Regions from separate parts of the Roseobacter sp. FCG-D35 genome, predicted to be linked through region 2. Evidence: riboswitches for the same ligand, from Rfam matches in the RefSeq annotation. Region 2 holds a riboswitch; the other holds the start of a gene.
The links. A riboswitch is a leader RNA that binds a small molecule or an ion and turns the genes downstream of it on or off. The one in region 2 is predicted to bind cobalamin.

Region 1 (11,530 bases), on a different contig from region 2:
TGACTGGCAAAGCGTCCCGGACATCCCCGCGGCTGCCGAAGCACTCGCCGGTCCCGCGCGGCGCATCCTGCTGGCGGTGGGGCGCATGCATCTCGCCGACTTCGCGCCCAATCCGCAGCATTTCTACCTGCTGCGCCTTGTCGATCCGCCGAAGGAAAGGCCGCCCTTTCCAGATCACGTCGCACTGGTCTCGCGCGGCCCCTTCACCGAAGAGGGTGACCGGGCGCTGATGCGTGCGCATCGCATCGATCTCGTGGTGTCGAAGAACTCGGGCGGGCAGGGCGCGTACGCGAAAATTGCCGCCGCCCGCAGCCTCGGCCTGCCGGTCGTGATGATCGACCGCCCCGAGATTCCTGCGCGACACGAGGTCTCGGAGGTGGCCGCGGTTCTCGACTGGCTCGATCATGCCGGCACCGATCTCGGCGTGTAGACCAGCGGCGCGCCGCTCCGCTCGATGATCCGCGTGGTCGAGGAACCGACGATCACGACCGTGCTCATGTCGGCCATCTCGGGCCGGGCCTGCGCCAGCGGCACCACCCGGACGTCTTCGTCGGAGCGCGAGACGGCACGCGCGAAGATGATCGGTCGCGACGCCTCGCACCTCTTTCGCAGGACATCGAGAACGCGCGCAAACCCGTCGGGGCGCGCCTTCGAGCGCGGGTTGTAGAAGGCCATCGCAAAATCGGCCTCGACTGCCAGTCGCAGGCGCTTTTCGATGATGTCCCAGGGTTTGAGGTTGTCGCTGAGATTGATCGCGCAGAAGTCGTGCCCGAGCGGCGCGCCGACCCGCGCGGCCGCCGCCAGCATCGCGGTTATCCCCGGCAGGACCCGAATGTCGAGGTCGCGCCAGCCGCTCTCGCCGGACTCGACCGCCTCGAAGACCGCGGCGGCCATCGCGAAGACGCCCGGATCGCCGGAGGACACCACCACGACGCGCCTGCCCCGGGCGGCGAGGTCCAGCGCCTGCCGCGCGCGGTCGAGTTCGACGCGGTTGTCGGAGGCGTGCAGCGTGAGCCCCGGACGTTCGGCGACGCGGGCGACGTAGGGAATGTAGCCCACGACGTCCGTCGCTTCGGCAAGTGCCGCGCTAACCTCGGGCGTCACCAGCGCCTCGGCACCGGGTCCAAGCCCGGCGATGGCAAGCCAGCCGCTCATGGCCGCCGCCCCGATCCGTGCAGGAGTACGATCGAGAAATAGGGCACGGCGCGCTCGCCGGCATCGCGCAGACGGGTAACGGTCTGGCCGGGCATCGTCGCGTATTCGATCAGCCATGCCTCGTCGTATCTGCCGACCTGGCGCAGCGCGGCGCGGATCTTGTCGATGTTGCGCCCGATCTTCATGACCACCAGAGCATCGGCGGTCTGCATGTGACGCTCCAGATCATCCTGCGGGAGCGTTGCCATCAGCACGGTCAACACGTCGTCGCCCCAGGTGATCGGACGCCCCGAGGCGGTCCAGGCCCCCGACATGCCGGTGATCGCTGGGACCACTTCGACACGGCAGATCCCTTCGAGGCGGCTGTGCAGGTGCATGAAGGACCCGTAGAAGAACGGATCGCCCTCGCAGAGCACGACCACGTCTTCGCCAGTCGCTGTCAGGGCACAAAGACGGTCGGTACAATCTCGGTAGAAGTCCGACAGGATCTCGGCATAGCGCGGGTCGTCGAACCGCACTTCCGTCGTGACAGGGTATTCCATCGCAATTTCGCGCGCGTCCTCGCAGAGCATCCCGTCGACGATGCCGCGCGCCTGGCCGGAGCGGCCGGCCTTGCGGAAAAACGCGACGTTGCGCGCACTGCGGATCAACCGGTCGGCGCGGACGCTCATCAGCTCCGCGTCGCCCGGGCCAAGACCAACGCCGTAGATGGTTCCCATGGTCATTCGCGCCGGCTCGCGATGGCATTGACGGCGGCGACGGTGATCGCGCTCCCGCCCAATCGGCCCTCGACGATGCAGCACGGCACCGGCTGCGCCGCCCAGAGTGCGTCTTTGCTTTCGATGGCGCCGACGAAGCCCACCGGGCAGCCGATGATCGCCGCGGGACGCGGGCAGTCGGGGTCTTCGAGCATGTTGAGCAGGTGGAACAGTGCGGTCGGCGCGTTGCCGATGGCGACGACGGCCCCGGCAAGCTGCGGACGCCAGAGTTCCAGCGCCGCTGCCGAGCGCGTGTTGGACATCCGCGCCGCCAAATCCGGCACCCGCGTATCCTGCAGCGTGCAGATCACCGCGTTGTCGGCTGGAAGTCGCGGGCGGGTGACGCCTTCGGAGACCATGCGCGCGTCGCAGAGGATCGGCGCCCCTGCCTCGAGCGCGGTGCGCGCCGCCACCACGAAGCCTTTGGAAAAGCGGATATGGCGCTCGAGCCCCACCATGCCGGCGGCGTGGATCATGCGCACCGCGACCTGCTCTTCGTCCGGAGCGAACCGGTCAAGCTCCGCCTCGGCCCGGATCGTCGCGAAACTCTGGCGGTATATGGTGGCGCCGTCGGTCTGGTATTCGTAGGGCATGTGTCTCAGCCGATTGCCTTGAGGATCTCGTCGGGAGGCAGGTCCCGCTGGCGCGGCTCATCCCATGCCGCTCCATCGACGACAAGGTCAATCACGCCGTCGCGGCCCACCAGGGTTACGTCGCTTTTGCGGCCTCGGGCGCAGCCTTTGGCGCAACCTGACACGTGCAGGCGACCGGCGACATGCGGGGCGATACGGCGGGCAAGCGCGCGGGTCTCGATGGTGGCGGCCGCGCAGCGCGGGGCGCCGGGGCAGGCATCGGTTCGCAGAAGCGGATCGCCAGGTGATAGGATAAACGGCGCGCCGGGTGCCGAGATGGCCCCATTGAAGTGCAACATGCGCCACGGCGTCACGGTAAGCGCTGTCGCTGCCGTGTCCTGCAGTGCGCGCTCCAGCGTGTCGGCATCCACCTGTCCGAAGGCGACGCCCGCCAGCAATCCGTCCTCGGTGCTGCCGGGAGCGGGTTCCGGCGCGATTTCTGTAGATAAGGCGGCGCGGAATTTGGCAGGCACAGTGCAGGCTTGCACGACAGTCTTCATGCGCCGCATCGACGGACCCGTGTGAGCGGAAAACCAGCGCGCGAGCTCGATCACGGCGTCGACAGCCTCGGCTTCGGTCACGGAGAGACCGCCCAGTACGCCGTCGGCCCTGACCAAAACGGCGTCCGCTGTCCCGGCCTCCAGGCGGATATCGGCGGAGACCGACCGAAGGACGGGGCGCGCGCCGAGGTCGACGGCAAATCCGAACTTCGCCGGCAGGTCGGGCATCTCGTGAAGGCGCGCCTCGAGCATTCGGGCAACCCGGTCGGTACGGTCTCCGGCGGTCCAGAAAGGCGAGACTACGATGTTGCGCCGTGCCTCTGCTTCGGGGTCCGGGTCGATCAGTTCCAGCGCGCGCAGACCGGCCACGAGGGCAGGGTGGCTGGCCTCGGTCACGCCGCGCAGTTGCAGGTTGGCGCGGTTCGTCAATTCGATGATGCCGTTGCCATGTGCCTGTGACAGCGCGCAGAGGCCGAGCGCCTGGGACGACGAGAGGCGGGCCCGCCGCGGACGCACCCGCACGATCAAACCGTCGCCACTTTGCATCGGGCGCAGCGCGCCGGGGCACCAGCCTTTCACATAGGTCTCGGGGGTCATGCCGGAGCCTCCAGGCGCGCGCGAATCGAGTTTCGGCGCGTCTCCCAGAGGCCCGCCGCGTCCAGTTCGGCGAACCGCGCCTGCATGGCCGCATGGGCACCGGGGTTCGCTTGGCGCAGGAAGCTCTCAACCTTCGCCTCGCCCAGCGTGGCCTCGTAGTAGAGATCGAACATCCGCGACGAGACCACGCCCGCGAGATGGGCGAAGGCGGCCATGTGATCGAGCGTTGCGGCGATCTCGGCCGCGCCGCGGAATCCGTGGCGCATCATGCCCGCCAGCCAGTCGGGATTGGCCGCGCGGGCCTGCACGACGCGCGCGATCTCCTCAGCCAGACCGCGCGCGCGCGGACGCGCCGGATCCGTGTTGTCGAGGTGGTACAGCGCGGCCTTGCCGCCGGTAACGCCCTGTGCCGCCGCGAAACCGGCTTCGTGCGTGGCGTAGTCCAGCGCCATCAGCAGGTCGGTTTCCGGCAGGTCCTGAAGGTGCACAAAACTGTCGGTATCCCGAACCCGGGCGCGGATCGCCTGCGGGTCATGGATGACATTTGCGCCATCATGGACCCATGCGCTGGCCTCGAGCCAAGCCTCGCCCGCGCGGCGTTTCGCGTCTTCGCCGTAGGTCTCGGCATCGGCGTTGATCCCCAGCCCGAAACTGCCCGGCGCCGGCCCGAACACGGCCGCGCGAGGAGCCTTGCCCGCGAACGGGTTCCAGTCCGGGGCCTCGTCGCGCCCCGCCAGCGCCCTGACCGCCTGCGCAAAAAGCGCGGTGAGCGTCGGGAAAATGTCACGGAAGAGGCCTGAGACCCGCAAGCTCACGTCGAGGCGCGGACGGTCGAGATCGGTGATCGGCAGCACCTCGATGCCCGACACCCGCTCGCTGCCCGCGTCCCAGACCGGCCGGACGCCGAGCAGGTGCAGCGCCATCGCGAATTCCTCGCCTGCCGTGCGGATCGTGGCCGACCCCCAGAGGTCGACGATCAGCCCCCGGGGCCAGTCACCGTGGTCCTGAAGGTGCCGCCGCACGAGTTCCTCGGCCAGTTTGACGCCCTGCGCATGGGCCGACCGTGTCGGGACCGCGCGCGGATCGGTGGCGAAGAGGTTTCGTCCGGTCGGCAGCACGTCGGTCCGGCCCCGGAACGGCGAGCCCGAGGGTCCGGCGGCAATGCGCCGCCCGTTCAGCGCGTCGGCAATCGATTGCCGCTCACCTGCCAGCGAGGCCGTGTGGGCCGCGCCGCCCGCGACATGCGGACGCCCCCAGACATGCAGCCCGTCGCCGAACTGGCTGTCCTTGATGTCACAGACGAAGCGGTCGATGCGGGTGATCGCTTCGGCGGCGGAGGATGCGGCGTCGAGCCCGAGATCGTCCTCGACACCCAGCGCCTGCGCCTCGCCGCGGATGTCGTCCTGCAGGCGGTCGCGGCGGCGCGGGTCGAGTCCGTCGGCATTCGAGAATTCGTCCAGCAGCGCCTCGAGCCGGCTCAGTCGCTCTGGCGTCGCACTTTTCCTCAAGGGTGGCGGCAGATGGCCGAGGGTCAAAGCACCGATGCGCCGTTTGGCCTGTGCGGCTTCGCCGGGATCGTTCACGATGAACGGGTAGATGACCGGCAGGCTGCCGGTCAGCACCCGCGGCCAGCATTCCGGGCCAAGCGCCACCGCCTTGCCGGGCAGCCACTCGAGCGTGCCATGCGCGCCGATATGGATCAGCACGTCTGCCTGCGACTGCAGCCATAGATAGAAGGCGACGTACGAATGCCGCGGCACCCGGGCGAGGTCGTGATACTCGTCGCCGCGCGCTTCGATCGACCCCCGCTCGGGCTGTAGGGCGACGAGCGCGGCCCCCTGTGGGGAGGCGGCAAAGTGAAAGGCACCATTTCTGCAGACCGGATCGTCCTGCGGTGCGCCCCAGGCCGCCGCCAGATCCGCGCGCATCGCTTGAGGCAGGCGGGCAAGCGCGGCCTCGTATTCGGAGAGCGGCCAGCTGATCGTTTCGCTCGCGAGCGCAGCGTCGAGACTGGCCCCGGCATGCACGTCATGCCCCGCGCGCGACAGGTCTTCGAGGATCGCCTGCGCCGAGGCCAGCGCGTCGAGTCCGACGGCATGGGCCATGTTCCAGTCCTTGCCCGGATAAGTCGAGAGCACTAGAGCGGGTCGCCGTTCGCTGGGCGCGCGCGCGGCGAGTTGGGTCCAGGCCGTGACCTGCTCGACGGCAGATGCGATCAGCGCGGGATCGGCCCGGTGCCGCATGTGTGCGCATTGCAGGTGCGGATCCCGCTCCTCGGCTTCTTTGAACGACACGGCTCCCGAAAAAAGCCGGCCGTCGATCTCGGGCAGTACGACATGCATGGCGAGGTCCGCCGGGGACAGGCCGCGCTCGGATTCGTGCCAGGCGTCGCGCGACGAGGTGGTCAGCGCAACCTGGAAGACCGGCACGCCCCCGGCATCGAGCGGCGAAGTCCCGTCCGGCCCCTGTCCGCTGAAGGCCGTGGCGTTGACGATGGCGCAAGGAGCGATCTGCGCGATCTGCCGTGACAACCAGCCGGCGGCCTGCGGCGCCTTCAGGGTGGGTGCGAAAAGACCTATTGGCTGAAAGCCGGCGCGATCCAGCGCCGCGAACAGCGCCTCAAGCGGTTCGGTGTCCGCGGCCGTCAGGTAGGCGCGGTAGAAGGTCACGACGACGCGCGGCCGCATGTCGGCGAGGAAGGCCAGCGGGCAGCAGGCCCCGAGGGCGGGCGCCCAAGCGCCGACGGTCGGCAACTGCTTCTGGCCTTGCACCGGACCGGCATAAAGGCCCGCCGCAAGAGACAGCTGCGCCAGCGCGGCTTGCGCCGCCACCGCGCCGCCCGTATCGCAGAGATGCGCGAGACGCCGCAGGGTCGAGACCGGCAAGGTCGAGGCGAGGTCGAGCGTCTCGTCGGGCCGCCCGTCTGCGGGCAGCACGGCCAGCGCCAGACCTTTGCGCGCCGCCAGCGCTTCGAGTTGCGTCAGCCCGTAGGGCCAGTACGCCCGGCCGCCGATCAGCCGGACGAGGATGCCCTTCGCCCCGGCAAGCGTTTGCTCGACATAGGTGTCGACCGACAGCGGGTGGCGCAACTGGGACAGGTTGGCAAGACGCAACGACGGCAGTTTGCCCTTGGGTCCGCCACCCCGGTGCCAACCGGCGGCGAAGGCACCGAGATCGCTGTCCGAATAGGACAGTACGACCAGGTCCGCCGGGCTCTGGCCCAGGTCGGTCGGGGTCTCCGTCTCTTCGAGCCCGTGGCTCTCCCGGAAAACGACATGCATCTGCGCGTCGCCCCTCTTGCCTTACGCGGCCGGCTGCACCGCCGGCGCAAGATCCTCGCGGATGACCGCAGCGTCGATATCGTTATGCTCGGCGATCACCACGAGGCGCCCGGCGCGGCTTTCGTCCGGCCGCCAGGGCCGGTCGAACTGCCAGCGCACGCGGGCCCCGACTGCCTGCACCAGCAGACGCATCGGCTTGCCCTCGACGGCGGCATAACCCTTGACCCGCAGGATGTTGCGGTCGCGCGCAAGTGCCTCGATCCGACCCGCCAAACTGTCGGGATCGGCGATCTCGGGAAGGTCGATCACGACACTTTCGAAATCCTCGTGATCGTGATCGTGCGGCGTGTCGTGGTGGCTGGGCCGCGCGTCGAGGTCGTTCTCGGCGGCGGCCCCGAGACCCAGCACGATGCGCGGGTCGACCGCGCCTTCGGCGACCTCGACCACGGGCAACGGGCGCGGCGCCTCGGCGGCGATTACGGCGCGGGCCTGCGCGACGCCTTCCGGACCGGCGAGATCGGGCTTGGTCAGCAGCACGATGTCCGCACAGCTGATCTGGTCCTCGAAGACTTCCGAGAGCGGGGTCTCGTGGTCGAGCGAGGCATCGGCCTGGCGCTGCGCATCGACCGCCGCCACGTTCGGCGCGAAACGCCCCGCGGCGACCGCCTCGGCATCCGCCAGCGCGATGACCCCGTCGACCGTGATGCGCGAGCGGATCGCCGGCCAGTCGAAGGCCTTCAGCAGCGGCTTCGGCAGGGCGAGGCCGGAGGTCTCGATCAGGATGTGCTCGGGTCGCGGATCGAGCGCCATGAGCGCTTCGATGGTCGGAATGAAATCGTCCGCGACCGTGCAGCAGATGCAGCCGTTGGCAAGCTCGAGGATGTTCTCGGCCGGGCACTCCGGGATCGCGCAGGATTTCAGGATCTCGCCGTCCACGCCGACATCGCCGAACTCGTTGACGATCACCGCAAGGCGCTTGCCCTGAGGGTTCTGCATCAGGTGGCGCAGCAGCGTCGTCTTGCCCGAGCCGAGAAAGCCGGTGACGATGGTGACGGGGAGCTTGACGAGATCAGACATGTTCGGTCTCCAGGGGGGGAATTCGGGCCACGCAGTTCTTGCGGAAATGTTCGGGGCGTTCGCGCCACGGGATCAGCCCGTCTGCGGTCGCATGATAGCGCGCGGCACCGTCGACCAGAACGTCCAGATCCGACGTTTCATGCAGGTTTCCGTAGACGTAGGTCCAGCGACCGGCGCCGCGCAAGGCCACCGTGCAGCCGGCGTCGCAGTTCTGCAGGCATTCCACCGGCGTGAGCGTCAGGCCTTCGGGCAGGTCGCAGGCCTGCAGCCCTTGGTAAAGCGCGGCTCCGGGACGCCGCGCATCTTGCGGCATCTCCAGCCCGCGCCGACATTTCACGCAGACCAGCAGTTCCGCGGGCGCAGTTTCGGTCATCCGGTCCTTCATCGGCGCACCTCGTGCGGGGACAGGGCAGGCGGATGACGGGTGAGCACGACCCTCCCGACTCCGGAACACCCCGTCCGGTTACGTCTTCGGCGCTGGCAGGTCTCCCGGCTTGCGGATGCCGGAGCCTTGCGGCTCCGCCGGTCGCCCGGCCTTCCCGGCGCGTGCGCCAGTGGCTGTGGGCGACCTCTCCGGTCACGGTCGCGGGGGCGGCTGCACTTGCCCGGGCACCCGGGTGTACATTCCCTTTTCACCTGCCGCACGGCAGGAACCAACGGTCCTGTCATGATCGGCTCGTGGACGGTTTGTCAAGCACCCAGCGCCTGCGATGCGCTGCGGCATTCTCCGAGATTGAGGGTCGACGGAAAGTCTGCGGGGTTGGACATCGGGTCATGGGGCTACCGGCAGGCATTTCGGCTTCCGTCAGAGATGGTTCCGGGCGCTGTCCCGGTCGATCAGACCATCATCGGTCGCGCTGGTCGCTGAGATTGTCGGCGAGTGTCCCGCGCCGTCTCATGGGGTCGTATCGGTGATCACCCGCGGTCGTGAAATCGCTTCAGTAACTGTCAGTCATTCGGACAGCACGACCGCGACCCCGCCCGGTATCAAGCGTAAGCGGAGAAGCGGTGATCCGTGCTTCGGACGGCAGGGCCAGCCAGGACGCGCCGGTTCGGGCTTGATTGCCGAGGCTCCGCGAACTGTCTCGGCGCCTCCGGTCGTTCGGCACCGCGATTTCCGACGGGTCGCGCGGTGACTGCGAGTCTGTGACGCCTCGCTCCGCAGCGATGAACCGGTGTGGCGGCTCATACAGCGTTTGCTACGGCGACTGACGCACGCCTGCACTGTGGCCTCCGTCCTGCGAACGTCGGCGGCGAATGAAAAGCTGGCGTCCGGACGGACCGCGCGGCGGACCCATAGGCGCTGCTTTCCACCGCCCCGGAATCCTGCGTGCCGCCAGTTCAAGCGACCGTTAGGCCGCGCCAATGGCAAGTTCAGGCGGTGGCTGGTGGTCGGTTCGCCGTTTCGTCGGCGATTCCCTCACGACCCGGAATTGCCGAAGTCGGCTTGCGTTCGCACTCCGCTTGGACGGCGCGACAAACGGGCCGCCTGAGTCCTCCACAATCCGGCTAGAGATGGGAGCGCCACGTCGCGCGGACACCCGGATGTGCCGGGATCTGGCATGATCAAGGTCGCCCGCGAATTCGTTGATCTGGCAGCAGATTACCTAAGGCAGCCGTGACAGCGGGTCTTCGATGCCATGCTCCGTGCTCTGAACCTCGTTGGGCTGCGAACGATGGCAGTCAGGACATTCCGACACCTTTGCCCCGCGCAAGCGACGTCTACATGCGGCGGTCGGTGTCCTGCTACGGCTCCGGGGCAAGGTTAATGGCGCGAGAGCGGCAGACCTTGTGCCACGCTGACGGCGGGATGTGTCTTTCTCGAAAATGGGGCGCTCTTGTCACATGGTCCGGCACGGCAACGCCCCGCCAATCGCTCAAAACAGGTCGAGGTCGCCAACCGTGGCCCTGTCGTCCACGACTGGCAGTCCCGCAGCGCAATCCAGCAGTGTCCGCGTGCTGTCGAGCTTGAGCGCGCGGGCAATTTTCAGCACCGGCAGGTCTTCGACGTTCGACGTGTCAGCGTGAAGGTGGAGTTGATGCGCGAGCAGCGCCAGGTCCTCCAGCGACTGGCGCAGGAAATCGAGCGTCTGCAACTCGCGGATCGCGGCATGATCGGCAGCACGGCCGGGCATGCCCCGGCTCACCGCCTCTTCTAGTGAGAATATCTGTCCTGCCATGCCGTCAAGGTGCCGCGACACACGCGACAGCACGGTGGCAAGTCTCGCTTGTCCGGCGACGCTGTCCATCACAACCGCCCGACGACCGCCTCGATGCAGTTGCGCAGCCCGGCCTGTTCGAACGGCTTTTTGAGGTAGTTGTTCATCCCCAGCTTCTTGCCGTGGTCGATGATCTGCTGCTCGGCGCGACCGGTGATCAGAATGAACCCGACGCCCTTGGTCTTCGCGTTGCTGCGCAGATGGTGCAGCAGTTGCAGCCCGTCCATCTGCGGCATGTTGTAGTCCGAGATCACCAGGTGCGCAGGATGCGACGCCAGGGTCTTGATCGCGTCCATGCCGTTTTCTGCCGTCGAGACGTTGCGGACGCCGAAGGCATCCAGGGCCTGGGTGATCAGTCCACGACTGGTGGACATGTCGTCCACCACCATGATGCGGATTTGGTCGCGCAGGGACATGTCTCGTTTCCTTCAGTTGGCGGTCGGTGCGGGCAGAATCGCGGGGTCTGTGCGGTAGGTTGTCGGGCCGGCGGTAACGAACCCCGCCGCTTCCGGGTTCGCGATGCGTTCGGAATGGCCGAGAAAGAGATGGCCGTTGCCGGTCAGCAGCTTTCGGAACCGCGGCCAAAGCGCGTTCTGGGTCGGCAGGTCAAAGTAGATCACGACGTTCCGGCAGAAGATCGTGTCCATCGCCTGCCGGACCGGCCACGGGCCGTGCAGGTTGAGCTCGCGGAACCGGGTGAGATCACGCAGGACCGGTCGTGCGGCGTATTCCGGCTCGGCCCCGTCCGTGCGTCGTTCGAAATACTTGTCGAGCATGGCCGGAGGAACGCCCGTGATCATGCGCTCGGGGTAGACGGCCGCATTCGCGAAGGCCACCACCTTGGGATCGATATCGGTGCCGAGGATGCGCAGGTCGTACCGTGACAGATCGGGGATCGCCTCAAGCAGGCACATGGCAATCGAGCAGGCCTCCTGGCCGTTCGAACAGCCTGCCGACCAGAGGCGCACCCGGCCGCCGGCGAGAAGCTTTTTCGACAGCACCGGCGCGATACGCTCCGACAGGATGTCGAAATGGTGTTTCTCGCGAAAGAAATGCGACACGTTCGTCGTCAGGGCCGAGATCATGTGCCGGCGCTCCGGCTGTCCCGCATCGGAGCAGACGAAGGCGACGTAATCGCGGAAATTGGGAAGACCCAGATCGCGCAGACGATGACGCAGCCGCGACTGGATCATCGAGGTTTTCTCGGCGACCAGTTGCAGCCCGCTTTCGCGGTAGGCGAGTTCGGCGATGGCTTCGAAACTTCGCGGGTCGAGCACGCCGTCCTGCGGCTTGGTTTCGATCATGCGGCGG
Region 2 (11,530 bases):
GTGTTCGTAGATCGCGTAATCGGCGAATTTCGGATCGCAGGCCGCGCGCACCGCGTCCCAGGCGTCTTTCAGCGTTCCGCCCTTTGCGGCCACCTGCTTGACGGGCCGGTAGGTGCTGTCGACGAAGTCGCGGGTGCTGGCGAGTGCCGCGTCGACCATGTCCCGGCCCACCAGCGCGTCGCCGCGGCCAGGGGCGATGGACTGCGGGTCGTAGGCCTTGACCGCGTCGAGCGTGCCGCCCCAATCCTCGTAATGCCCGTCGCCGCAATAGCAGGCGGAATGGTATTCGACGATATCGCCGGTGAACATGGTCTGCGCGTCGGGCACCCAGATCACGCTGTCGCCGGCGGTGTGGGCACGGCCGATCTGCTTGATCTCGACCTTGCGCTGGCCGAGATAGACGGTCATCGCGTCAGAGAAGGTCGTGGTCGGCCACGTCAGGCCCGGGATGCTCTCGTAGCCTTCGAACAGACGCGGGAAGCGCTGGAACTCGCTGTCCCAGTCTTCCTGCCCGCGCTCGACCACCATAGCCCGTGCGGTGTCGGACATGATGACCTGCTGCGCATCGAAGGACGAGGCACCCAGAACCCGCACGGCGTGGTAATGGGTCAGGACCAGATGGGTGATCGGCTTGTCGGTGACCCCGCGCACGCAGTCGATGACCTTCTGTGCCAGCCGGGGCGTCGCCTGCGCCTCGACGATCATCACGCTGTCGTCGCCGATGATGACGCCGGAATTCGGATCGCCCTCGGCCGTGAAGGCATAGAGGCCCTCGCCGATCTCGGTGAACGAGATCGCCTTTTCGCCAGTGTCTCCCTGCGAGGCGAATGCCTTGGCCATGTCCTGCTCTCCCTTGATGAATCTGCCGGCGCGACACGTGGAATCGCACCGCAGACTGTCTTCCAATTTTTCGTTGCATTTACAACGAAAGTCAATATCGTTCCCGGTGCAACGATCCGGAGACGCCGCGATGCCCGAGGATTTCCACCTGTCCGCCTTCCTGCCGTACCGGCTCGCAGTCCTGTCCGAGCGCGTGAGCCGACGGTTAAGCGTGGAGTATGAACGCACCCACGGCTTGAGCGTGGCGGAGTGGCGCGTGCTCGTGCATCTGCAACGCTGTGGCAAGGTCTCGGTGCGCGACATCCACGACTTCGTGAATCTCGACAAGCCCCGGGTCAGCCGAGCGGTTGCGCGGCTCGAAGCCGCCGGCATGGTGCGCAAGCTCGCCGGTCGCGTGGACGGTCGGCTCGTCGACATTTCGCTGACCGCGAAGGGTGAAAGCGCGCTGGCCGAGATCGTTCCGATCGTGACGGGGATCGAGGCGCGGCTGCTCGACGGTTTGACGGCGGCGGAGCTTTCGACCTTCTGCGCCGTTATGGAGAAAATTCACGCGCGCCTCGACGCGGACAGCGAGGCGCGGCCCCGGTCGCGACTGGATGCGCTGCGGGAAAACGCCTGATCGTCAGCAAGTCACCGCTGGCGCTGGGTCCGTATCCGCGATCAAGCGGCTCGGGTGCGATTGGCGGGGCAGACGTCGACCCCTGAAAAGACAAATGGCTCCCGTCAGGGAGCCATTTGCAAGTTGAAGAAGTTTTCAGGCGGCGTTGTAGAGCCGCGGCGTCACGAGGCCGGACCGCTCGAGCCCGCGCAGCGCCTTGGCGCCCGCGAGAACGGCCAGATCGACCAGCGGCTCCAATACGACGACCAGCATGTAAGCCGCGCCGAACGAGGTCACGGCGGCAATGTTGCCGGCGGCGAAGCCCTGGCCATAGATGGCCCAGAACGCCACCCAGGCGACGACGCCGCCCTGATAGGCGACCGACAAAGCCAGCGCCTGGCGGTACTCCAGGTCGACATAGGCGGTGCCGGGTGCGATGATGCGCCTTGCCAGCGCCTGCAGCGCGAAAAGCGGCACCAGCAGCGTCGTCATGTTCATGCCGTACTGCGGCAGGTCGAAGGGCGCGAGGAGCAGTCCCTGTGCCAAGAGACCGGCGGCGAGACCGAGCGCGGCGGCGGCCGGACCGAACAGCAGGAAAAGGGTCGAGCCGAGGATGAAATGCACCTCGGAGACGCCCACGGGATAATGTGGCAGCACCTCGAAGAAGCAGAACACGAGCGCCGTCGAGAGCGCCGCACGTCCGGCCAGCGCGGCGGCGCCGGACTGGCGCAGCGCGTCGGCGCAAAGCTTGAGGGTATAGGCGCCCGCGCCTGCCGCGGTGGCGTAGCCCAGGGCGATTTTCGCGCCGGTGACGACGCCTTCTTCGATGTGCATGGTCTTTCTCCTTTTCCGTCACACCCGACGGAGGGTTCAGTGGTTTCCGGGCATGGCTGGTCTCCTGGCTCGCGGGTCATTGCGATGTCCGCCTTCCCGGGGTTGACCCAGTGGCACCGGACACCGCTTACCGCTCACAGTCGCGGGGGCGGCTGCGGGCTGCGCGCCCGTTCCAGGCGCGATTCCGCATTCCCATTTCATCCCCTCGGGCCATTGCCCTTTCGGGGAACCATGGATCGACAGAAACCGAAGCGGCGCGGGGCGTCAAGCGGCAAGGTTCGCGCGACAGGCCGCGTCGCGCCATTTCCTGCGTCAGGTCGCCCCGGGACCGCATTTGTAGATCTGAGACAACGGGGGAAGTGTCAGATTTCCCGAAGGTAGGCCCAGGACACGTAACCCTTCATCCGTGGCGCGTCGTTAAGCGAGACCTTGCACCAGCGCGTGCCGCCGGTCTGCTGGCATTCATGCACCCGCAGAACCGTGCCGTTGGGCAGTCCGAGCACGACGACGAACTCGGTGCCCGGCCCCCAGCGCATTTTCAGCATGTCGCCGTCCTCGACGCCGTGCACTTCGTATCGGTCGCGCCAGCCTGCCGATGCCGGCAGGCTGCCCAAAACGGATGCAAGAACGCCGACCGCAAGCGCGATCGATACCACTCGGCGCATCATTCTCTCCTGTTTTTTCTGCCTCGCCGATCAGTCTAGGGCAGGGCCGTCGCGAAAGGAACGGCGATCCATGGCCAGCAGGCGCGATTTCGTCGCGACCGTGCTCCGGAGGTCTCGACGCGCGCACCGGGGGCCGGGCAATCGCCTTGCGGCAGTTGCGGTGAAAGTTAGGCAGACGGTTGGCCACCCGCTCGCGGGTCGGACGTGGTCGACGATGCCGCTTGAGGGGCGCCGTCCGAGTCGGCGCGCTTAAGGCAGCAAATTAACCGAAAATCAAGACTTAACCCGATTGGGGTTCAACTGTAGCATGTGCGCAGGGATGGGAATTTAACCTATGGCTATGGACGAGTCCGATACCCGTGAGGTGACCCGCGCCGAAGAGCGAAATGTTTTCGTCTTCCTGGCGATTTTTCTGGCGCCGATCCTCGCGGTGATGATCGTCGGCGGCTACGGCTTCATCGTCTGGATGTACCAGCTGATCTACGGGCCGCCCGGACCGCACGGCGGCTAGAGGGGATGCCGGCGGAGCATAGCAGAACAGTTTCGCGGCGCAGTTTTCTGCTTGCGCGGTCCCGCGAACCGGACGCGGCGATCCGACCGCCGTGGTTCGATGCCGACACGCGCACGGCCTGCACCGGCTGCAACGCCTGTGTCGAAGCCTGTCCCGAATCCATCCTCGCCCTCGGACCGGACGCGGTTCCGGCGGTGGGGTTGAACGGCGGGGCCTGCACCTTCTGCGGGGCCTGTGCCGAAGCCTGCGATGCCGGAGTCTTCGACACCGGGCGTGTCCCGCCGTGGAACGTCACCGTCGCGCTCGACCCCGGGTGCCTGATGGATCTCGGGATCAGCTGCCGGCTGTGCACCGACGCCTGTGACAGCTCAGCACTTGTCTTCGACGCCCGCGGCGGGGTCGTCGGTGCGCTGCGCGTGGACGCCGATCGCTGTACCGGCTGCGGCGCCTGCGTCGGGCTCTGCCCCGCCGAGGTGCTGAGACTGGACGCTCGCGAACGCGAGGCGGCATGAGCGCGACACGGCATATCTCGAGCCTCGTGCTGCGCTGTCACCCGGCGCGGCTCGAAGCGGTGCAGACCGCGGTCCTTCAGATCGCGAACACGGAGATCGCCATCGCGGACCGCGGCGGGCGGATCGTCGTGACGATGGAAACCGACGGCGAAGGCGAGATCGCCGACGCCCTGACCCGGATGCAATTGATGGACGGGGTCGCGAACGCGGCGCTGGTGTTTCACCAGATCGAACGCGCCGCCGACCTCGAAGCCACGCAAGGAGAGCCCTCATGAGCGAATTGACCCGCAGGGATGTCATCAAGGCCCAGGCCATCGCGGCGGCCGCCGCTGCGGCGGGGCTGCCGGTGCCGGCGGCCGCGCAGAACCTCGTCACCGATGCGGCCGTCACCGACCTCAAGTGGTCAAAGGCGCCCTGCCGCTTCTGCGGCACGGGATGTTCGGTGATGGTCGCGACCAAGGCCGGCCGCGTCGTCGCCACCCACGGCGACGCCGAGGCGCCGGTGAACCGAGGCCTCAACTGCGTCAAGGGCTACTTCCTATCGAAGATCATGTACGGCACCGACCGCCTCACCCAGCCGCTATTGCGCAAGCGGGACGGGGCGTACCACAAGGACGGCGATTTCGAGCCGGTCAGCTGGGACGAGGCTTTCGACCTGATGGCCGAGAAATGGAAGGCCACGCTGCGCGAGAAGGGACCGAAGGCAATCGGCATGTTCGGGTCGGGTCAGTGGACGGTCCACGAAGGCTATGCCGCATCCAAGCTGATGAAGGCGGGGTTCCGCTCCAACAACATCGATCCCAACGCGCGTCACTGCATGGCAAGCGCTGTCATGGGCTTCATGCGCGCCTTCGGCATCGACGAGCCGATGGGTTGTTATGATGATTTCGAGAACGCGGACGCCTTCGTGCTCTGGGGCTCGAACATGGCAGAGATGCATCCCATTCTCTGGACCCGCATCTCAGACCGGCGTTTCAGCCATCCGCATGTCAAGGTGGCGGTGCTGTCGACCTTCACGCACCGCAGCTTCGACCTGGCCGACATCCCGATCGTCTTCACGCCGCAGTCGGATCTCGTGATCCTGAACTACATCGCCAACTACATCATCGAAAACGGTGCGGTGAACGAGGCCTTCGTCGACGAACACGTCAACTTCAAGCGCGGCGTGACCAATATCGGCTACGGCCTTCGCCCCGAGACGCCGCTGGAGCAGGCGGCCGAACACGCCGGCGACGCCAACAGTGCCGAGCCGATGAGCTTTGAGGAATACAAGGAATTCGTGTCCGAATACACGCTCGAGAAGGCGGTCGAGATGACCGGCGTCGAGGCTTCGCGGCTCGAACAGCTTGCGCAACTCTACGCCGATCCCGACACCAAGGTCATGTCGCTCTGGACGATGGGATTCAACCAGCACACCCGCGGGGTCTGGGCCAACAACCTCGTCTACAACTTGCACCTGCTCACGGGGAAGATTTCGACACCCGGCAACTCGCCGTTCTCGCTGACCGGCCAGCCCTCGGCCTGCGGCACGGCGCGCGAGGTGGGCACATTCGCACATCGTTTGCCCGCCGACATGGTGGTGACCAACCCCGAGCACCGCGCCCATGCCGAGGAGATCTGGAAGCTGCCCGCAGGCACCATCCCCGACTGGGTCGGCAGCCATGCCGTCAAGCAGAACCGCGATCTGAAGGACGGGCTGATCAACTGCTACTGGGTGCAGGTGAACAACAACATGCAGGCGGCACCCAACATGATGGAGGAAGGGCTGCCCGGCTACCGCAACCCCGACAACTTCATCGTGGTCTCCGACGCCTATCCCACGGTGACCTGCGAGGCCGCCGACCTGATCCTGCCGGCCGCTATGTGGGTCGAGAAGGAAGGCGCCTATGGCAACGCCGAGCGGCGGACCCAGGTCTGGCACCAGCTTGTCGCCCCGCCCGAGGGCGCGCGGTCGGACCTGTGGCAATTGATGGAGTTCTCGAAGCGCTTCACGACCGACGAGGTGTGGCCCGAAGAGATCCTGTCGGCAAATCCCGATTATCGCGGCAAGACGCTTTACGAGGTGCTTTACACCAACGGCAAGGTCGATGCCTTCGGGATCGAAGAGATCAGCCCGGACTACGCCAACGACGACGCCGAGAGTTTCGGCTTCTACGTCCAGAAAGGTCTTTTCGAGGAATATGCCGAGTTTGGGCGCGGTCACGGTCACGACCTGGCTCCCTACGAGCGCTACCACGAGGAACGCGGCCTGCGCTGGCCGGTGGTGGATGGCAAGGAGACACCGTGGCGCTTCAACGGCGACTATGACCCCTACGTCAGCGCGGGCAAGAAGATCGAGTTCTACGGCAACGCCGACGGGCGCGCGAACATCTTTGCTCTGCCGTTTGAACCGGCGGCGGAAGAACCCGATGACGAGTATCCATTCTGGCTTTCGACGGGCAGGGTGCTGGAGCACTGGCATTCGGGGTCGATGACCCAGAGGGTGCCCGAGCTTTACCGCGCGGTTCCCGATGCGCTCTGCTACATGCATCCCGACGACGCGGTCGAGATGGGCGTGCGGCGTGGCTCCGAGGTGCGGGTGATCTCGCGCCGGGGCGAGATGCTGACCCGGGTCGAGACGCGGGGCCGCAACAAGCCGCCGCGTGGGCTGATCTTCGTGCCGTGGTTCGATGCGCGGCGGCTGATCAACAAGGTGACGCTGGATGCGACCGACCCGATCTCGAAACAGACGGACTTCAAGAAATGCGCGGTGCGCATCGAAGCGGTGTGAGGTGCGACATGGGCCATTCTAGGAACCTCCTAATCGCGGGCCTGCTGGCCGTGACGGCAACGGCAACGGTCGCTCAGGAGCATGTCGCGACGCTGCGGCAGTCCGAACCGCTCGACACCAATGCCCAGACCACCGGCATGCCCGAGGTCGTCAACTCCGATATCCGGCAGGTGCGCAACTACCCCGAGCAGCCGCCGCTGATCCCGCACCAGATCGACAACTACCAAATCGATCTCAACGCCAACAAATGCCTGACCTGCCATAGCCGCACGGCCATCGAGGTCAGCCAGGCGCCGATGGTGTCCGTCACCCATTTCATGAGCCGGGACGGGCAGGTGCTCGCCGCGGTCACGCCGCGCAGGTACTTCTGCACCCAGTGCCATGTCGTGCAGCACGATGCGCGACCCCTGGTGGAGAACGGCTTCGTCGATGTCGATGCCGTCCTGGGCATCGCGCAGCAGCTTCAGGAGGAGACCGACTGATGTGGCGACTGGTCAAGCGGACCTGGTACATCCTGACGCGCCCGGCCGCCTATCTCAGCCTCGGGTTCCTGACCCTCGGCGGCTTCATCATGGGCATAATTTTCTGGGGCGCGTTCAACACCGCGCTCGAGGTCACCAACACCGAAGCCTTCTGCACCGGCTGTCACGAGATGCGCGACAACGTCTTTGCAGAACTCAAGCCGACGATCCATTATACCAACCGCTCCGGAGTGCGGGCGACCTGTCCCGACTGCCACGTCCCGCACGAATGGACCGACAAGATCGCGCGCAAGATGCAGGCCTCCAAAGAAGTCTGGGGCAAGGTGTTCGGGACGATCAACACGCGCGAGAAGTTCCTCGAGAAGCGCATCGAACTGGCGCAGCACGAGTGGCATAGGCTCAGTGAGAACGATTCGCTCGAGTGCCGGAACTGTCATTCCGCCGAGTCGATGGACATCACGCGTCAGAGCAACCGGGCGGCCGAGGCGCATGAACGTTTCCTTTTTACCGGCGAGCGAACCTGCATCGACTGCCACAAGGGCATCGCGCATCAGTTGCCGGACATGTCGCAAGCGTCCCTGGTGCCGCTGGACGCCGACCTCGCGTACCAGACCGGTCTCTACCTGGCGCCGGATCCCGACAGCGCGCTGAAATAGGCGGAAAGCCTTCGGCGGCCCGGCGGGGTTTCTCAGAAGACAGCCATAATACTGCGTATCCTTGCGCTTCCCATTTCTTTGTCTTCCCGGCACCGCCGCCGGCGCTTTGTGAAGCTCCGATGCCATGCGTTCACCAACCGCAACCGAATTGGCTCTTGACAGTCTGAGTGTTCGTCGCGATGTTCACGTGAACAATTGAGGGAGGCTACCGCGTGGCCGGAACGATTTCTGACGTCATCGCGCGCCGGGTCTGGGACAGCCGGGGGCACCCTACGGTCGAGGTTGAGATCGTCACCGACGGCGGGGCAACCGGGCGGGCAATCGCGCCGGCGGGCGCATCGCGCGGCACCCGCGAGGCCGTCGACTTGCGCGATGGCGGTACCGCGCTTTCCGGTCTCGACGTGCAGGCTGCGCTGGACAACGTCCGCAGGCGCATCGCCCCGGCGCTGAAGGGCATGGACGCCACCGAACAGGCCGAGGTAGACGCCGCGATCTTGGCGCTCGACGGAAGCGTCCTGAAGGATAGCCTGGGCGGCAATGCCGTAGTCGCGGCCTCGCTGGCCGTCCTGCATGCCGGTGCCGCCGCCAAAGCCGTGCCGCTCTGGCGCCACTGCGCCGACTTGTCCGGAGCCGCCCCGAGCCTTCCGTTGCCGGAGATCCAGATCTTCGGTGGCGGAGCGCATGCCGGGCGTCGCGTCGATATCCAGGATTTCATGGTCATGGTGCCGGGGGCTGCGACCTTCGACGAGGCGATGGCTGCTACCGCCGAGATCTACCGCGCCGCCGGCAGCCTGATGCACCGGAAGGGCCGGCTGGTAGGCGTCGCGGACGAGGGCGGCTGGTGGCCGGTCTTCGATCACAACGAGGAAGCACTGGAGACGCTGGTGCGCGCGATCGAGGACGCGGGCGAGACGCCGGGCGAGCGTGTCGTCATCTCGCTCGACGTGGCGGCCTCGGAGTTCGGCGCGAAGGGGCGTTACCGGCTGGCGCTCGAAGATCGCGAACTCGGGCGCGACGAGATGATAGGCCTGCTGGGCCGCTGGATCGCCGACTATCCGATTGCCAGCATCGAGGATCCGCTGGCCGAGGACGACCCGGAGGGCATGCGGGATTTTACGGCCGAGTTCGGCGCGCGCGTGCAGATCATCGGCGACGACTACCTCGTGACCAAAGCCGACCTCGTCACGGCGGCCGCCGCGGACGGCGCGTGCAATGCGGTGCTGATCAAGGTGAACCAGGTCGGCACGGTCAGCGAGGCGCTGGACTGCCTCAAGGCCGCCAGGGCGGCGGGGTACGGCACCATCGTCTCCGCCCGATCGGGCGAGACCGAAGATGTCTCGATCAGTCACATGGCGGTCGGGTTCGGCGCCGGGCAACTCAAGGTCGGATCGTTTGCACGCTCCGAGCGCATGGCGAAGTGGAACGAGTGCCTCCGGATCGCGGAAGTGCTGGGGCAGGAGGCTTTCGTTGCCGGCAAACCTTTGGCCGCGACCGGCTGGGCAGACAGGAAGCAAGGAGCAGCATGACATGAAACTCACACGGTTCGGCGACCGCTACGGCAACAAGACCCCCTGCCTGGTCGATGAAGATGGCAAGTTTCGCGACGTGTCCTCGGTTGTTCCCGACTTCAAACCCGAGACCCTCGCCGACGGCGCGCTTGCGCGGCTGGCTTCTGCAGATCTCTCCAGTTTGCCGGAAATCTCCGCCGAAGGCCGCCGGATCGCGCCGCCCGTGGCCCAGCCGCGCAACATCTGGTGCATCGGTCTGAACTATTCGGACCACGCGGCCGAGGCCGGGATGGAGGTTCCGGCGGAACCGATCCTGTTCAACAAGTCCTCGGCCACCTATTGCGGACCCGAGGACGACATCCTCTATTCGCCGCAGATGACGAAACTCGACTGGGAGGTCGAGCTTGGCATCGTGATCGGCAAGCGCACGCTCGGGATTTCGCGCGACGCGGCGCTGGACCACATCGCCGGTTTCACGCTGGTCAATGACGTATCCGAACGCGCCTGGCAACTCGAACGCGGCGGGCAGTGGGTCAAGGGCAAGAGCTACCCCAATTTCTGCCCCACGGGTCCCATGCTGGTGACGCCGGACGAGATTGCCGACGTGCAGGACCTCGGCATGTGGCTCGATGTTAATGACAGGCGGATGCAGACCGGCAGCACGTCCAAGATGATCTTCGACGTGGCGACCATCGTGTCCTACATGAGCGAGTTCTGTCAGCTCGAACCCGGAGACCTGATCTGCACCGGCACGCCGCCGGGCGTCGGATCGGGCATGAAACCACCGGTCTTCCTGACGCCGGGAGACGTGGTGACGCTGGGCATCGATGGGCTCGGTACTCAGCGTCAGACCGTTGTCGAGAGAGGGGGAACAGCATGAACAGCTATGACTTCGAAGACCGCGTTGCCGTCGTGACCGGCGGGGCCAACGGCATCGGCGCGGCGGTGGCCGAGCGTATCGTGGCCTCCGGCGGGCGCGCTGCGATCTGGGATGTGGACATTTCGAACCTCGAGCCGCGGGTGAGCCGTCTGCCCGAGGCGTCGCGCCTGCCGGTGCAGACCGATGTCAGTGACCTCGCCAGCGTCGAAGCCGCGCTTGCGCAGACCGAGGAAGCCTTCGGGCAGGTCGACATCTTGGTCAACAGCGCGGGTATTGCCGGGCCGACCCACACTCTGGCCGACTATCCGCCCGAGGCGTGGCGCAAGGTGCAGGCGGTCAACCTCGACGGCACCTTCCATTGTTGCCGCGCCGTGGTGCCGGGCATGGCGGCGCGCGACTACGGCCGCATCGTCAACGTCGCGTCCATCGCCGGCAAGGAGGGCAATCCGAACGCCTCGGCCTACTCGGCCTCGAAGGCCGCGGTGATCGCGCTGACCAAGTCATTGGGCAAGGAACTGGCCAGGAACGACATCGCGGTCAACTGCATCACTCCGGCGACGGCACAGACGCGCATCCTCGAACAGGTGAGCGAGGAGTTCATCGAGTACATGCGCTCGAAGATCCCGCGCGAACGGTTCGTCACGGTCGAGGAGATCGCCAGCATGGTGCTTTGGATGGCCTCTGCCGAAAACTCCTTCACCACCGGAGCGGTCTTCGACCTCTCCGGCGGGAGGGCCACCTATTGACCGCCATGACGCAAGACCGCCCCGTGCCGCGCCGCCTTGTCGGGCGTGTCGCCTGTGTCACGGCGGCGGGGCAGGGGATCGGGCGTGCGATCGCCGAGCGGCTTTCGGCGGAAGGCGCCCGCGTTCATGCCTCCGATCTCGATGGCGGCCTGCTTGACGGTCTCGACGTGGCCTCGACGGCTGCGGTGGATGCGACCGACGCCAGGGCGGTCGAGGACTGGTTCGGCGGCATCGGATCGGTCGATATCGTGGCCCATGCCGTGGGCTTCGTGCATCACGGCACGGTCGAACAATGCTCGGACGCCGACTGGCGCAAGTCGCAGTCGATCTGCCTCGACAGTGCCTTTCATGTCACCCGCGCGGCCGTGCCGCTGATGAAGACCCGCGGCGGCTCGGTCACCCTGATCGCCTCACTGGCCTCGTCTCTCAAGGGATACCCGTTCCGCGCGGCCTACGGGGCTGCCAAGGGCGGTGTGATCGGCCTGATGAAGGCATGCGCCGCCGACTATCTGTCCCAGGGCATCCGCT

Region 1: it holds a riboswitch for cobalamin, as region 2 does, so the genes downstream of both, R5H30_RS00705 (DUF1636 family protein) here and R5H30_RS10945 (energy-coupling factor ABC transporter permease) in region 2, are expected to answer to the same signal.

Annotation. Positions count from the first base shown of each region.
Region 1 covers NZ_JAWQFO010000001.1:143,598-155,127, forward strand. Annotated here, with positions in the region: gene R5H30_RS00670 (cobalt-precorrin-6A reductase) at 1-430, shown strand, start outside; gene cobJ (precorrin-3B C(17)-methyltransferase) at 403-1,155, opposite strand; gene cobI (precorrin-2 C(20)-methyltransferase) at 1,152-1,880, opposite strand; gene R5H30_RS00685 (precorrin-8X methylmutase) at 1,877-2,506, opposite strand; gene R5H30_RS00690 (ferredoxin-like domain-containing protein) at 2,512-3,642, opposite strand; gene cobN (cobaltochelatase subunit CobN) at 3,639-6,923, opposite strand; gene cobW (cobalamin biosynthesis protein CobW) at 6,945-8,000, opposite strand; gene R5H30_RS00705 (DUF1636 family protein) at 7,993-8,373, opposite strand; cobalamin riboswitch at 8,463-8,673, opposite strand; gene R5H30_RS00710 (DUF8776 family protein) at 9,878-10,249, opposite strand; gene R5H30_RS00715 (response regulator) at 10,249-10,635, opposite strand; gene R5H30_RS00720 (CheR family methyltransferase) at 10,648-11,523, opposite strand; gene R5H30_RS00725 (chemotaxis protein CheW) at 11,520-11,530, opposite strand, start outside.
Region 2 covers NZ_JAWQFO010000004.1:4,610-16,139, reverse strand. Annotated here, with positions in the region: gene R5H30_RS10955 (MBL fold metallo-hydrolase) at 1-840, opposite strand, end outside; gene R5H30_RS10950 (MarR family winged helix-turn-helix transcriptional regulator) at 971-1,459, shown strand; gene R5H30_RS10945 (energy-coupling factor ABC transporter permease) at 1,595-2,272, opposite strand; cobalamin riboswitch at 2,310-2,521, opposite strand; gene R5H30_RS10940 (SH3 domain-containing protein) at 2,635-2,937, opposite strand; gene napE (periplasmic nitrate reductase, NapE protein) at 3,272-3,448, shown strand; gene R5H30_RS10930 (ferredoxin-type protein NapF) at 3,454-3,960, shown strand; gene R5H30_RS10925 (chaperone NapD) at 3,957-4,235, shown strand; gene napA (periplasmic nitrate reductase subunit alpha) at 4,232-6,730, shown strand; gene R5H30_RS10915 (nitrate reductase cytochrome c-type subunit) at 6,739-7,212, shown strand; gene R5H30_RS10910 (NapC/NirT family cytochrome c) at 7,212-7,868, shown strand; gene eno (phosphopyruvate hydratase) at 8,081-9,394, shown strand; gene R5H30_RS10900 (fumarylacetoacetate hydrolase family protein) at 9,396-10,256, shown strand; gene R5H30_RS10895 (SDR family NAD(P)-dependent oxidoreductase) at 10,253-11,002, shown strand; gene R5H30_RS10890 (SDR family oxidoreductase) at 11,008-11,530, shown strand, end outside.